DNA from 2 places in the Pseudonocardia sediminis genome. Region 2 is predicted to be linked to the other one. Evidence: riboswitches for the same ligand, from Rfam matches in the RefSeq annotation. Region 2 holds a riboswitch; the other holds the start of a gene.

Region 1 (7,555 bases), 330 kb from region 2:
CGGCGATGTCGTGCTCGCGGGTGTCGATGTTCTTCGCCGCGACCGTGATCCGCCGGTAGGCCTGCTCCATGTCGTCGCGGGCCGGGACGCCGTCGAGGCCGCGGCCGTAGGCGTAGCCGCCCCACGTCGTGTAGACCTCGGCGAGGTCGGCGTCGTCGCGCCAGTTGCGCGAGTCGACCAGCTGCAGCAGCCCGGCGCCGTAGGTGCCCGGTGCGGAGCCGAAGATCCGGGTACGGGCGCGGCGCTCGTCGCCGGTGCGCTCCCGGTCCGCCGCGACGTGGGTGCGCACGTAGTTCTGCTCGGGGGTCTCGTCGAGCTCGGAGACCATCTTGACAGCGTCGTCCAGCAGCCCGAGGACGTGCGGGAACGCGTCGCGGAAGAACCCGGAGATGCGGACGGTGACGTCGATCCGCGGGCGGCCCAGCTCGTCGAGGTCGATCACCTCGAGGTCGCGGACGCGACGGCTCGCCTCGTCCCACACCGGGCGGACGCCGAGCAGCGCGAACACCTCGGCGATGTCGTCACCGGAGTTGCGCATCGCCGACGTGCCCCACACCGACAACCCCACCGATCGCGGGTACTCGCCGTCGTGGTCGGCCCGGTAGCGGTCGACGAGCGACTCGGCCATCGACTGCCCGGTCTCCCAGGACAGCTTCGACGGCACGGCCTTCGGGTCGACGGAGTAGAAGTTCCGCCCGGTCGGCAGCACGTTGATCAGCCCGCGCAGCGGCGAGCCGGACGGCCCGGACGGGATGAACCCGCCGTCGAGGGCGTGCAGCACCCGGTCCAGCTCGTGGCTGGTCGCGTTCAGCCGGGGCACCACCTCGTCGGCGGCGAAACGCATGATCGTCTCCACCATCGCGGGGTCCACCCCCGGCGCACGAGAGGAGCTCCCGTCCTGCCCGGGCGCACGAACGGCGCTCTCGTCCAACGCCGACAGGCGGGCGGCGACGATGCGGGGGGCTGCTTCGGCGTCCCAGCCGGCGGCCTCCATGTCCTCGACGAGGCTGTGCGCCAGGTGCTCGATCTCGTCGGTGCGGGCCCCGGTCTCGGTGCCGCCCTCGACCAGACCGAGCGCCTCCCGCAGACCGGGGACGGTCTTCTCGCCGCCCCACATCTGACGGGCGCGCAGCATCGCCAGGACCAGCTCGACCCGCGGCCCGCCCTCCGGCGCGGCGGCGAGCACGTGCAGCCCGTCGCGGATCTGGACGTCCTTGATCTCGCAGAGCCAGCCGTCGACGTTGAGGAGGAAGTCGTCGAACTCGGCCTCGTGCGGGCGCTCCTCCAGGCCGAGGTCGTGGTCGAGCTTCGCCGCCTGCATCAGCGTCCAGATCTGCTGGCGGATCGCGGGCAGCTTCACCGGGTCGAGCGCGGAGATGTTCGCGTGCTCGTCGAGGAGCTGCTCGAGCCGGGAGATGTCGCCGTAGGCCTCGGCGCGGGCCATCGGCGGGATCAGGTGGTCGATCAGCGTGGCGTGCGCGCGACGCTTGGCCTGGGTGCCCTCGCCGGGGTCGTTGACCAGGAACGGGTAGATCAGCGGCAGGTCGCCGAGCGCGGCGTCGGTCCCGCAGGATGCGGACATGCCCAGCGTCTTGCCCGGCAGCCACTCCAGGTTGCCGTGCTTGCCGATGTGCACCACGGCGTCGGCGCCGAAGCCGCCGTCGGCGACGGGGGCGGCCAGCCAGCGGTAGGCGCCCAGGTAGTGGTGCGACGGCGCCAGGGCCGGGTCGTGGTAGATCGCGATCGGGTTCTCGCCGAACCCGCGCGGGGGCTGCACGATCAGCGTCACGTTGCCCGAACGCAGGGCCGCGACGACGATCTCGCCCTCGGGGTCGTGGCTGCGGTCGACGTACTGGTCGCCGGGAGCCGGGCCCCACGCCTCCTCGACGCCCGCGCGGAAGTCGTCGGGCAGCGTGTCGAACCAGCGCCGGTAGGACGCCGCGGAGATCCGGACCGGGTTGTGGGCCAGCTTCTGCTCGGTCAGCCAGTCCGGGTCCTGCCCGCCGGCCTCGATCAGCGCGTGCACCAGCGCGTCGCCGTCGCCGTTCTCGACGCCGGGGAAGTCGCCGATGTCGTAGCCGGCGGCGTCCATGGCGCGGAGCAGTGCGACGGTGCTGGCCGGGGTGTCGAGGCCGACCGCGTTGCCGATCCGCGCGTGCTTCGTCGGGTACGCAGAGAGCATCAGCACGATCTTCTTGTCCGCGTTCGGGATCCGCCGCAGGTTCGCGTGCCGCACGGCGATCCCGGCGACGCGGGCGGCGCGCTCGGGGTCGGGCACGTAGGTGGCGAGCCCGTCGGCGTCGATCTCCTTGAACGAGAACGGGACGGTGATCAGCCGGCCGTCGAACTCGGGCACCGCGACCTGGGTGGCGACGTCGAGCGGGGACAGGCCGTCATCGTTCTCCGACCACATCGCCCGCGACGACGTCAGGCACAGCCCCTGCAGGATCGGGACGTCGAGCGCGGCGAGCTCGGCGACGTCCCACTCCTCGTCGTCGCCTCCGGCCTGTGCGGCGGCGGGTCGGGTGCCGCCGGCCGCGAGCACGGTGACGACCATGGCGTCGGCCTCGCGCAGCCGCTCCAGCAGCGCGCCGGGGGCCTGGCGCAGCGACGCGCAGAAGATCGGCAGCGGGTTCGCGCCGGCGTTCTCGATCGCGTCGCACAGCGCGGCGACGTAGTGGGTGTTCCCGGCCAGCTGCTGGGCGCGGTAGTAGAGGACGGCGACGGTCGGCCCGTCCTGCCGGGTCGCCTCCCGCTCGAGGAGCCCCCACTGCGGCAGCTCCTCCGGCGGGGCGAAGCCCTCACCGGTGAGCAGCACGGTGTCGGAGAGGAACGCGTGCAGCTGGGCGAGGTTCGCCGGCCCGCCCTGCGCGAGGTAGGTGTGCGACTCCGCCGCGACGCCGGCCGGGACGCTGGAGAGCTCCATCATCTCCGCGTCCGGGGCCATCTCCCCGCCGAGCGCGACCAGCGGGGTGTCGAGCCCGCGGAGCATGTCCAGGCCCTGCTCGAAGTACCGGTAGCCGCCGAGCACCCGGATCACGACGACGTCGGCGTCGGTCGCCATCGTCCGCAGGTCGTCGAGCGGCACGAAGTTCGGGTTCTTGGGCAGGTAGTCCGCGCCGGAGGCCCGCGCCGAGAGGAGGTCGGTGTCCGAGGTCGAGAGCAGCAGGATCATGCGGCTGCTCCCCCGGTGACGGCAGGGCAGGACAGGGCGAGGCGCACGGCGGTGAGCCTTCCTCGGGATCCGCGTCCCGGGTCGGTCGGCCCGAGCGCAGGTGAGCGCACGGGCGGCGGGCAGGGCAGTGTCCTGGCTCCCGGATCGGCGCTCGCCCCGGCCTTCCGGACCCGTGGGTCCGTGGCCGTGAGGTGGGGTCCGCTCCCCGGTGACAGTGGCGGGACCGCGCCGGATTCGCACCGGCTTCCTGTTCCCGCCCGCCGTATGAAGGTGTGGCAACACTGTCCGCAACGCGGGCGCACCGCGTCAAGCGAGGGTGGGAGAGGTCGCCGTCGTCACGCGTTCGGTCGGGTGGTCCGTCTTGTCCGGATCGCTCGTGATCGCCGACGATCGGGGTCTCCCCCGCGAAGGACGTTCCGTGCTCCGATCTCTGCGTTCCGTGGCGTCCGTGCTGGCGCCGGCCCTGGCCCTGGCCCTGATCCCGGTGACGACCGCCGAGGCGTCCGTCCCGACGTCACCGCCGTCGTCCTCCACCGTCGTCGACGTCGCGGTGGCCACCGTCTGGACCTCGCCGGACTCCCCGCGCCCGGTCGACCGGCCCGCGCTGGCGAACCCGTCCGACGTACCGGGCTGGCTCGCCGCGATGACCACCGCCCAGAAGCTCGACCTGACGTCGTCGAACCGCACCCAGACCCAGGCGCTCTACGGCCGGCACGTCGAGGTGCTCGACCGCCGCGGCGGCTGGACGCAGGTCGCGGTGCCCGGCCAGCCCACCCCGAAGAACGCGGCCGGCTACCCCGGCTGGATCCCCGACGCCCAGCTCACCGACTCCGCCGGGTTCGCCGCGCTGACCGCGGACAGACCGACCGCCGTCGTGTCGGCGCCGCTCACCTGGCTCCACGAGGATCTTGCGCTGACCCGGCGGGCGACCGAGGTCAGCGCGAACACCCGCCTGCCCGTCCTCGACTCCCGGGACGGCGCGGTGCTCGTCGCGACGCCGTCGGACGGGGTGCGCTGGGTCGCCGCGAGCGCGGTGACGGTCGTCGCCGACGGCGAGGCCGCTCCGTCACCGACCGGCGCGGACCTGGTCGCCACCGCGCGCGGTTTCCTCGGACGGCCGTACCTGTGGGGCGGTCGCGCCGGGTACGGCCTGGACTGCTCCGGGCTCGCCGGCACCGTCTACGGCGTGCACGGGATCACCGTCCCGCGCGACGCCTCGGCCCAGGCCACCGGCGGGCGGACGGTGGAGAAGAACCGGCTCCAGCCCGGCGACCTGCTGTTCTACGGCCGCCAGGGTGGGAAGGGCGCGATCCACCACGTCGCGATGTACACCGGTGACGGAAAGATGATCGAGGCCTTCGACGCCGCGACGCCGGTCCGGATCACCGCCGCGCGTCTCGACGGCGAGTACGCGGGCGCCCGCCGCTACCTACCGTGAGCCGCGGTCTCGATCGCGCAACGTAGGCGCACGAGCCGTACCTCATGATCACTTCACCCGTTTGCCGCACATGCGCAACGGAGCGAAGACGAAGGCGGCGCTGATCGCGCCGAAGGGCCCGGCCACCTGCGTCGACGTCCGCGGCAACACCGCCGGGTTCCTCTACCCGCTCGAGGAGGGCAGCCGCCCCGCGCCGCTGGTCGGGCAGAACATCCTGATCACGGTCGTCGACGGCGGCCCGGGGGGCCAGGACGCCATCGGGTTCCTGCCGACCGGCATCGACCCGGGCAGCTGCGCCCCGAACGTCGCGACCCTGCCGCTGACCTAGGGCGACATCGTCGTCTCGGACGACTGACGCCGCTCCTGCGGACCGCGGCGGGCTCCCGTGTGACCGAGCCCGCCGCGTCCGGAACGGTCGGGGCGGCGCACCGTGTGCCTACAGTGACCCGGTGCCGACCCCCGTCCGTTCCCGCGCCGACGCCTGCCCGGGCGTGCTGTCGCCGCACGACGCCGCGGACGGTGCGCTGGCCCGGATCCGTCTGCCCGGCGGGGTGGTGACGGCCGCACAGCTGCACGCCGTCGCCGACGTCGCGGACTCTCTCGGCGACGGCGCGGTGCACCTGACCTCGCGCGGCAACCTGCAGCTCAGAGGTCTGGACCGGGACGACCCGGCGCTCGTCCGCGCGCTGGCCGGGGCCGGGCTGCTGCCCTCGTTCGCGCACGAGAAGGTACGCAACGTCCTGGCCTCCCCGGCGAGCGGGATCACCGGCGGGCTCGCCGACGTCCGCGGTCTGGCCGGTGCGCTGGACCGTGCGCTCTGCGCGCGACCCGGGCTCGCGCAGCTGCCCGGTCGGTTCCTCTTCGCGATCGACGACGGTCGCGGCGACGTCGCCGCCGAACGTCCGGACCTGTGCTGGGCCGCCACCGGCGCCGACGCCGGGTCGCTCGTCGTCGCCGGGACGGACACCGGCCTGCGCTGTGCCCCGGCGAACGCCCCCGGCCTGCTGCTCGACGCCGCCGAGGCGTTCCTGGACCTGCGCGCCGAGCACGCCGACGACCCGGGGACCCGCGCCTGGCGGACGGCCGAGCTCCCCGACGCCGCGGCCCGCATCGCCGCGGTGTTGCGGGACCGGTCGACCCACTCCCCGCGCGTGGAGCCGGTCGACCCGTCCACCGCGTCACTCCCGCGAACGTCACGACATGACGGGCCCCCCGACCAGAACGTGACGCCCGACGACGCGCCCGCCGGACTTCCGCGGCGAGCGTCACGAGATGGCGGGGCACACGACCGGAACGTGACGCCCGATGCGGCCCGGACCGGACCACTTCGGCGAGCGTCACGATGTGGCGGGTCACCCGATCCGAACGTGACGCCCGACGGCGACGCGGCGCGATGGGCGCGGGCCGGCGCGGGCCCGGGAGCGGTCGGCGCCCTGGGAGTGGGCGCGGTCGGTGCGGCTCCTGTTCTCGGTGAGCTCTCCGCCGCCGACGCGCGGCTGCTCGCCGACCTCGCACCGGATGCGGTCGTCACGCCGTGGCGCACGATCCTGCTCCCGGACCCCCACGACGCCGCCGACGCGCTCGACCGTCTGCGGACCGCCGGGCTCGTCGTCGACCCCGGCTCCCCCGCGCTGCGGGTCAGCGCCTGCGCCGGACGTCCGGGCTGCGCGAAGTCGCTCTCCGACGTCCGCACCCACGCCCGCGGCCTGGTCGCCGCCGGAGCGGTGGGGCCGGTGCACGTGGTCGGGTGCGACCGCCGCTGCGGCGCCCCGCACACCCCGCACGCCGACGCCGTGGCCGTCGACGACGCGCACTACACCGTCGACGGCGTCACGGTCCCCGTGTCGGCCCTCGCCGCGTCCCTGCACACCGACGATCTCGAGGAGAGCACCCGATGAGCCCCGCCGACGTCCTTCCCACCGCGGAGGCGGCATGACACACGGCCACGAGTACATCCGCGACGGGGCGGAGATCTACCGCCGCTCGTTCGCCACGATCCGGTCCGAGGCGGACCTGTCGCGGTTCGACGCGGACATGGCCGACGTCGCCGTGCGGATGATCCACGCCTGCGGGCAGGTCGACCTCGTCGACGACATCGCGGCCTCCGCCGGTGTCGTCGGCGCGGCCCGGACGGCCCTGCGCGGCGGCGCCCCGATCCTGTGCGACGCGATGATGGTCGCCTCCGGGGTCACCGCGGCCCGGCTACCGGCCGCCAACGACGTCGTCTGCACGCTGCGCGACGCCCAGGTCCCGCGCCTGGCCGACGAGCTCGGCACGACGCGCTCGGCCGCGGCGCTGGAGCTGTGGCGCGCGCGGATGGGCGGGGCCGTCGTCGCGATCGGCAACGCCCCGACCGCGCTGTTCCACCTGCTCGACATGCTCGACGCCGGCGCGCCCCGCCCGGCCGCGGTGATCGGGATCCCGGTCGGTTTCGTCGGGGCGATCGAGTCCAAGGAGGCTCTCGCGCAGCGTCACGACCTGGAGTTCCTCGTCGTGCACGGCCGCCGCGGCGGGTCCGCGATCACCGCCGCCGCCCTGAACGCGCTGGCCCACGAGCAGGAGATCATGGCGTGAGTTCCGGAGACGGCACGGGCACCCTGTACGGCGTCGGTCTCGGCCCCGGCGACCCGGAGCTGACCACGATCAAGGCCGCCCGCCTCGTCCGCGATGCGGACGTGATCGCGTACCACTCCGCCCGCCACGGACGCTCGATCGCGCGGCGGATCGCCGAGCCGCACCTGAGCGGCACCGCGATCGAGGAGGCGCTGGTCTACCCGGTCACCACCGAGACCACCGACCACCCCGGCGGCTACCAGGGAGCGATCGACGAGTTCTACGCCGAGGCCGCCGCCCGCCTGGCCGCACACCTCGACGCCGGGCGCGACGTCGTCCTCCTCGCCGAGGGCGACCCGCTGTTCTACGGCTCCTACATGCACATGCAC
Region 2 (7,555 bases):
GTGCCCGCCCGTCCCGGTGGGGACCCGGTCGCCGACGCCCGCCGCGCCGCCGCACTGCTCGGCGCGGACGGGACGCACACCGTCGTCGTCGACTGCGAGTCCGGGCACGTGCGGCTCGGGCTCGCCGGACCGCTCGCGGCCGCGGCCGGGGGCACGGTCGTCACGCTCGACGAGCTGTCCGCGGACGGGGTCGGCGACGTCGTCCGGGCGGCCCGCTCTGGCCCCGACGGGACCGGGCGCGCCGCGTGATCCCGCCGCACACCGCCACCCAGCACACCGCCACGCCGTACACCGCCGCCCGCGACCACGAGGAGGAGCGACCATGCCCCAGGGACAGGTGACGTCGGTTCCCGCCGACGGGCTGACCACCCGCCAGCGCCGCAACCGTCCGTTGCTGGTGGTGCACACCGGCGTCATGAAGGGGAAGTCGACGGCCGCGTTCGGCCTCGCGCTGCGCGGCTGGACGCAGGGCTGGTCGATCGGGGTGTTCCAGTTCGTGAAGTCGGCGAAGTGGAAGGTCGGCGAGGAGGAGGCGTTCCGCGCGCTGGGCCGGGTGCACGAGCAGACCGGCGAGGGCGGGCCCGTCGAGTGGCACAAGATGGGCGCCGGCTGGAGCTGGTCGCGCAAGTCCGGCACCGAGGACGACCACGCCGCGGCCGCCGCCGAGGGCTGGGCCGAGATCCGGCGCCGGATCGAGGCCCAGACCCACCAGGTCTACGTCCTCGACGAGTTCACCTACCCGATCAAGTGGGGCTGGGTCGACGTGCACGAGGTCGTCGAGGTGCTCGCCGCCCGCGAGGGACGCCAGCACGTGATCGTCACCGGCCGCGACGCCGCCCCGGAGCTGGTCGAGGCCGCGGACCTGGTGATGGAGACCTCCAAGGTCAAGCACCCGATGGACGCCGGTCAGAAGGGTCAGCGGGGGATCGAGTGGTGACGCCGTGAGTACGGCACGGACCGTCGTGCTGGCGGCGCCGTCGTCGGGCAGCGGGAAGACCACCGTCTCGACGGGGCTGATGGCCGCGCTCGCGCGGCGCGGGACCCGGGTGGCGCCGTTCAAGGTCGGGCCCGACTACATCGACCCCGGCTACCACACCCTCGCCGCCGGGCTGCCCGGCCGGAACCTCGACCCGGTGCTGGTCGGCACCGACCGGATCGCGCCGCTGGCCCGGCACGGGTCCGCCGGTGCGGACGTCGCCGTCGTCGAGGGCGTGATGGGGCTGTTCGACGGCCGGATCGCCGACGGGGCGGGGTCGACGGCGCAGGTCGCGGCGCTGCTCGGGGCCCCGGTCGTGCTGGTGGTGGATGTGCGCGGGCAGTCGCGCAGCCTGGCGGCGCTGCTGCACGGCTTCCGCTCGTTCGACGCCGACATCGACGTGGCCGGGGTGATCCTCAACCGGGTCGGCAGCCCGCGGCACGTCGAGGTGCTGACCGCGGCGGCCGACGAGGCCGGGCTGCCGGTGCTCGGGGCGGTGCCGCGCCGCGCGGAGCTGGTCGTGCCGTCGCGGCATCTCGGTCTGGTCACCGCGGCCGAGCACGGCGCGGCCGCGCGGGCGGCGGTCGACGCGATGGCCGAGCTCGTCGCGACCCACGTCGACCTCGACGCCGTCGTGGCGACGGCGCGGCCGCTGCCGGAGGGCCCGGTCTGGGACCCCGGTGCCGAGATCGCCCGGGTGCGGGCCGCCTCCGGAGACGGGCCGGCCGCCCGGGGACCGGTGATCGCTGTCGCCGGGGGGCCGGCGTTCGGGTTCGGTTACACCGAGCACGCCGAGCTGCTGCGTGCCGCCGGTGCCGAGGTGGCGCTCGTCGACCCGCTGCGCGACGGGTCGCTGCCCGAGGGCACCGCCGGGCTGGTCCTGCCCGGCGGGTTCCCCGAGGAGCACGTCGCCGCGCTCGGGGCGAACGCGCCGTTGCGGACCGCGATCGCGGCGCTGGCCGGGACCGGCGCGCCGGTGCACGCCGAGTGCGGCGGGCTTCTCTACCTGTGTCGCGAGCTCGACGGCGTGGAGATGTGCGGGGTGCTGCCGGCGACCGGCGCGATGACCGAGCGGCTGACGCTGGGCTACCGCGAGGCCGTCGCCGTGACGGGGTCGTCGGTGTTCGACGAGGGGAGCCGGGTCTCCGGGCACGAGTTCCACCGGTGCGCGGTGACGCCGCGGGCCGGGCACGGGACCGGGGACGGAGGCCCGGCCTGGGCCTGGCGCGCGGCCGAGCCGGAGGGCTTCGTGCAGGGCGGCGTGCACGCCTCGTTCCTGCACACCCATCCGGCCGGCAACCCGGACGCGGTCGCCCGGTTCGTCACCGCCGCGAGCCGGGCGGACGCGGCCGCCCCCGCGTGACCGGACCGCACCCGGAGCCGGGCCCGGGGCCGGAGCCCGGGTCGGGCCTCGTGGTCGGGATCGGGGCGCGGCGCGGGGTCACGGCCGGGGCGGTGCGCGCGCTGCTGGACCGGGTCGCCGCCGAGCACGGGCTCGACCTCGCCGGGGCGGTGGTCGCGACCCTGGAGACCAAGCTCGACGAGCCGGGCCTGCGGGACGCGGTGACGGGGTCCACGCTCCTCGGCCTCCCCGCCGAGGTGCTGGCCGGCGTCACGGTGCCGCACCCGAATGATCGGGCCGAGCGGGCCGTCGGCACTCCGAGCGTCGCCGAGGCGGCGGCGCTGCACGCGGCGGGGCGGTCGGCCGGGGACGGGGCAGTGGTGACGCTCGTCGTGCCCAAGACCGCCGGCGACGGTGTGACGGTCGCCGTCGCGAGCTACCGCCGACACCGCCGGAACGGTCCCTGAACAGCGGCGACACCGGCACAAGAGGGGCCGGGCAGGTGTGTCGAGTACCTCGCGGGCTCGGTCGGAGCATGCATCGGTCGTTATGCTCACCCCTTCAGCCGTCGTGTGGGAACCCGGTGCGAGTCCGGGGCGGTCCCGCCACTGTCACCGGGCACGCCCCTCACCGGGCGCGACCGGGAGCCAGACCTCACCCACGGCGTACGCACCGCTGCCGGGCGTGGACACCCGGGGAAGGAGCGCCGTGAACCGCGCGCACGAGCAGTACCTGGTCGGTCTCGACCTGGCCGGACGGCGGGTCGTCGTGGTCGGGGGAGGGCAGGTCGCCCAGCGCCGGGTCGCGAAGCTCATCGCCTCCGGAGCGGTGGTCGAGGTCGTCTCGCCCGAGGTGACCCCGGCCGTCGAGGGCATGGCCGCGGCCCGCGAGATCGCCTGGACGCCGCGTCGCTTCGACGACGGCGACCTCGAGGGCGCCTGGTACGCGATCGCGGCGACCGACGACCCGGCCGTGAACCAGCAGGTCACCTCCGAGGCCGACCGTCACCGCATCTTCTGCGTCCGCGCCGACGACGGCCAGGCCGGCACCGCGGTCACGCCCGCGACCGGCGAGTTCGACGGGCTCACCGTCGGCGTGCTGGCCCGCGGCGCGCACCGGCGCTCGGCCGCGGTCCGGACCGCCCTGGTCGAGGCGCTGCAGGCCGGCGTCGTCGACGACTCCGCGGAGGACCCGCTGCCCGGCGTCGCGCTGGTCGGCGGCGGCCCCGGCGACCCGGAGCTGATCACCGTGCGCGGGCGGCGGCTGCTCTCCCGCGCCCAGGTCGTCGTGGCCGACCGGCTCGGCCCGCGCGACCTGATCGACGAGCTCTCCCCGGACGTCGAGGTGATCGACGCCTCGAAGATCCCCTACGGCCGCGCGATGGCCCAGCAGCGGATCAACGAGCTGCTGGTCGAGCACGCGAAGGCGGGACGGTTCGTGGTGCGCCTCAAGGGCGGCGACCCGTTCGTCTACGGGCGCGGGTTCGAGGAGGTGCAGGCGTGCGCCGAGGCCGGGGTCCCGGTGACGGTCGTTCCCGGCATCACCAGCGCGTTCGCCGCCCCGGCGCTGGCCGGGGTCCCGGTGAGCCACCGCGGGGTGGCGCACGAGATCGTCGTCGTCTCCGGGCACGTCGCCCCGGACGACCCGCGCAGCCTCACCGACTGGGAGGCACTGGGCCGGATGACCGGCACCGTAGTGCTGATGATGGCGGTGGAGCGGATCGGGGTGTTCGCCGACGTGCTCGTCGCGAACGGGCGCCCGGCCGACACCCCCGTCGTGATCGTCCAGGACGGGACGACGCGCATACAGCGCACCGTGCGGGCCACCCTCGCCACGGCCGGCCGCGTCGCGAAGGACGAGGAGGTCAGCCCACCCGCGATCGTGGTGATCGGGCCGGTGGCCGGGCTGGACGCGCCCGGGCCCGGCGGTGCGGGAGCCGCGTAGCCCCCGCGCCGCACCGGCCCGGCGTGGCGGTGCCGGGTGTCAGGACGCCGCGGCGGCGTCGTTCTCGGTGGAGGCCCCGGCCTGGCTCAGCGTGCCGTCGGCGCTCTCCAGGTGCGCGCGGACGAACCACTGGTACTGCTCGAGGTCCGCCGACTGCCCGGTCAGCATGTCCTCGGTCACGTGGTCGATCTTGCCGGTGCTGTCGATCGCGGCCCGGTGGTCGCCGACGACGCCGGAGTAGACGAGGTCGAGCGCGCCCAGGTGCTTGATCGCGGCGCCGCGGCCGATCGAGTAGTCGTCCCAGCTGCGGGCGGCGACGAGGGCGCCGGGCGTGCCGGTCGGCGAGCCGCCGAGGGTCGCGATGCGCTCGGCGACGGCGTCGACCATCTCGCGCACGCCGTCGACCTGCGGGTCGAGCATGGTGTGCACGGCGATGAAGTGCGGGCCCACGACGTTCCAGTGGACGTGCTTGAGCGTCAGCGCGAGGTCGTTGAGGGCGTTGAGGCGGTCCTGCAGGATGCGGACGACCTCACCGGCCTGGTCGCGCTCGATGCCGGGAACGGTGTACTGGACGGTGTCGGTCGACACGTGGTGTCCTCTCGAAGTGATGGCGGGTCACGGGACGGACGTCGTCCGGCCGTGACCGTCGGACTTCCCGCCTACCCCGCCCGCGGCCGGTCATGCACGCGAGTCGTGCGAAGCCGATTACCGAGTGCGACCATCGACGGGTGAGCCCATCGCCCGCCCCGCCCGACGGGGACGCCCTCGTCGACGCCGTGATGACGGCCAGCCGTGCGCTGCTGGCGGTCGCCGCGCGGTCGGTGGCGGCGGTCGACGAGGACGTCACGTTGCCGCAGTACCGGACGCTGGTCGTGCTCGCCCAGTACGGGGCCCGCCGTCCCGCGGACCTGGCCGCCTCGCTGTCGGTGACCCCGTCCACCGCGACCCGGATGTGCGACCGCCTGGTGGCGAAGGGCCTGATCGACCGCGAGCGGTCCGACGACGACCGGCGGGCCGTCGGGGTCGCGCTGACCAGGGCGGGGGAGGACCTGGTGCGTGACGTCACCGGCCGCCGCCGCAAGGAGCTCGGCACCCTGCTCGGCGCGATGCCCGAGAGCGGCCGTCTCGCCGTCGTGGAGGCCCTGCGGTCGTTCGCCGCCGCGGCCGGGGAGATCCCGGAGACGGAGTGGGCGGTCGCACCGACCCCGCTGTGACGTTGCGCCGGTAGGCCGGTCGGGACCGGGTCCGGGTTGACCACCGCGCCCCGCCGTGGTGATGTCGTCGGCGACGACGGTGCAGGAAGCCGGTGCGAATCCGGCGCGGTCCCGCCACTGTCATCGGGGAGCACGTCCCACCGCGGCCCCGTTCCTCCGGGGACGGGACGTCGTGGACGGTCACTGCCGGTACCCACCGGTGGGAAGACCGGGCCGTGCGGATCCGGGAAGCCAGGAGACTGGCCGTCGTCGCGCGGTATCGGTGGGCGCGAGGCCCGCGGAGCCGCGGATCCGACGGCAGAGGGCGCGGACCCTCGAGGAGGCCACGATGACCGGCGACGGTCCTGCTACCACCCCTGCCCGCGCGGGCACGCTCGTCGTGCTCGGCGCGACCGGTCCGGCCGGATCCTCCGACGGCGGATCCTCCGACGCCGGGCCGTCCGGCCCCGAGCGGGCCGCCGACCTGCTCGCCGCGGCCGACGTCGTGTTCACCGGTCCGGCCGGGCCCGGCGCCGATCCCGAGTCGACGGTGCTGTTCTACGTCGAGGCCTGGCGGGTCGAGCCGGTCCGCCCGGGCGAGGCGGCACGGCGGATCGCCGAGGTGCTCGACGGCGCCCCGGGGCGGGTCGCGGTGCTGGTGACGGCCGGGCCGCCGTCCGCCGACACCGCCATGACCGCCGCGCTGGACGGCCTGCGGCACACGGCTCCCGGGATCCGGGTCCGGGACACCGGCGCGGTCGCGCTGCTGCCCCCGCGCCGGGTGCCGCTCGGGTCCTGACCCCGCTCAGACGCGGGCGGACCGCCCGCGGACCAGCAGCCAGATCAGGTACGGGGCGCCGATCGCGGCGGTGACGATCCCGACCGGAAGCTCCGCGGGGAGCACGGTGCGCGCGATCAGGTCGGAGACCACCACCAGCAGCCCGCCGTAGACGGCGGAGGCGAGCAGCGGCGGGCGCGGCGCCCCGACCAGCCGCAGGCAGATCTGCGGCACGACCAGCGCGACGAACGCGATCGGGCCGGCGCTGGCGGTGGCCACCGCCGTCAGCGCGACGGCCAGCACGATCAGCGCGGACCGTGCCACGTTCACCCGCACGCCGAGGGCGGTCGCGGTGTCGTCGCCGAACTGCAGCGCGCCGAGCCCGAACGCCAGCAGCAGCGCGACCGGCACCAGCACCAGCAGCGCGATCGACACCGGGACGACGTTCTCCCAGCCGCGGGCGTTGAGGCTGCCGGTGAGCCACACCGTGGCGCGGGCGGCGTCACCGATCCGGGCGGCGATGAGCAGCCAGGACGTCACCGCCGTCGCGGCCGCCCCCACCCCCACCCCGACCAGCACGAGGCGGTAGCCGTCGATGCCGCGCCGCCACGCCAGGCCGTAGACCAGCCCGGCGGTGAGCAGCCCGCCGGCCAGCGAGGCGAGCGGCAGCCCGGCCGCGGACAGCGCGACGGTGGACGAACCGCCGCCGAGGACGATCACCACCACCGCCGCGGTGCCGGCGCCTGCGGTGACGCCGAGGATGTCCGGGCTGGCCAGCGGGTTGCGGGCGACGGTCTGGGTGATCGCCCCGCCGATCCCGAGCGCGGCCCCGACCAGCGCCCCGGTCAGCGACCGGGGCAGCCGCAGCTGCCAGACGACGAACTGCTGCCCGCGGGTGCCGCCCCCGGCCAGCGCGGCCAGCACGTCGCCCAGCGGGATGGGGAAGTCGCCGCGCCCGACGTTCACCGCGACGGCCAGCACCAGCAGCACGAGCCCGGCCGCGGTCACCGCCAGCATCCGCGGGCGCCAGACCCCGGACAGGCCGCGCCAGCGCAGCGCGGGGCGTCCCGCCACGGTCACGGCGGACGCGGCGGGAGCCGGGGCGCTCACAGCGACGCCATCCGCCGTCGCCGCACCAGCGCGACGAAGAACGGCGCGCCGACCAGAGCGAGCACGATCCCGACCTCCAGCTCTCCGGGGCGCACCACGACCCGCCCGATGACGTCCGCGGTCAGCAGCAGCACCGCGCCCGCCAGCCCGGACGCGGGCACCAGCCAGCGCTGGTCCGGCCCGGTGACGGCGCGGCAGACGTGCGGCACGAT

What was found. A riboswitch is a leader RNA that binds a small molecule or an ion and turns the genes downstream of it on or off. The one in region 2 is predicted to bind cobalamin.
Region 1: it holds a riboswitch for cobalamin, as region 2 does, so the genes downstream of both, cobN (cobaltochelatase subunit CobN) here and EV383_RS09710 (hypothetical protein) in region 2, are expected to answer to the same signal.

What each region holds. Positions count from the first base shown of each region.
Region 1 covers NZ_SHKL01000001.1:2,386,727-2,394,281, reverse strand. The annotation lists gene cobN (cobaltochelatase subunit CobN) at 1-3,175, opposite strand, end outside; cobalamin riboswitch at 3,299-3,478, opposite strand; gene EV383_RS11195 (C40 family peptidase) at 3,594-4,613, shown strand; gene EV383_RS11190 (hypothetical protein) at 4,684-4,941, shown strand; gene EV383_RS32870 (precorrin-3B synthase) at 5,063-6,511, shown strand; gene EV383_RS11180 (precorrin-8X methylmutase) at 6,546-7,187, shown strand; gene EV383_RS11175 (precorrin-2 C(20)-methyltransferase) at 7,184-7,555, shown strand, end outside.
Region 2 covers NZ_SHKL01000001.1:2,052,983-2,060,537, forward strand. The annotation lists gene EV383_RS09675 (putative cobaltochelatase) at 1-249, shown strand, start outside; gene cobO (cob(I)yrinic acid a,c-diamide adenosyltransferase) at 323-937, shown strand; gene EV383_RS09685 (cobyrinic acid a,c-diamide synthase CobB) at 942-2,339, shown strand; gene EV383_RS09690 (cobalamin biosynthesis protein) at 2,336-2,785, shown strand; gene cobA (uroporphyrinogen-III C-methyltransferase) at 3,027-4,262, shown strand; gene EV383_RS09700 (Dps family protein) at 4,302-4,850, opposite strand; gene EV383_RS09705 (MarR family winged helix-turn-helix transcriptional regulator) at 4,991-5,476, shown strand; cobalamin riboswitch at 5,537-5,738, shown strand; gene EV383_RS09710 (hypothetical protein) at 5,805-6,254, shown strand; gene EV383_RS09715 (FecCD family ABC transporter permease) at 6,261-7,343, opposite strand; gene EV383_RS09720 (FecCD family ABC transporter permease) at 7,340-7,555, opposite strand, start outside.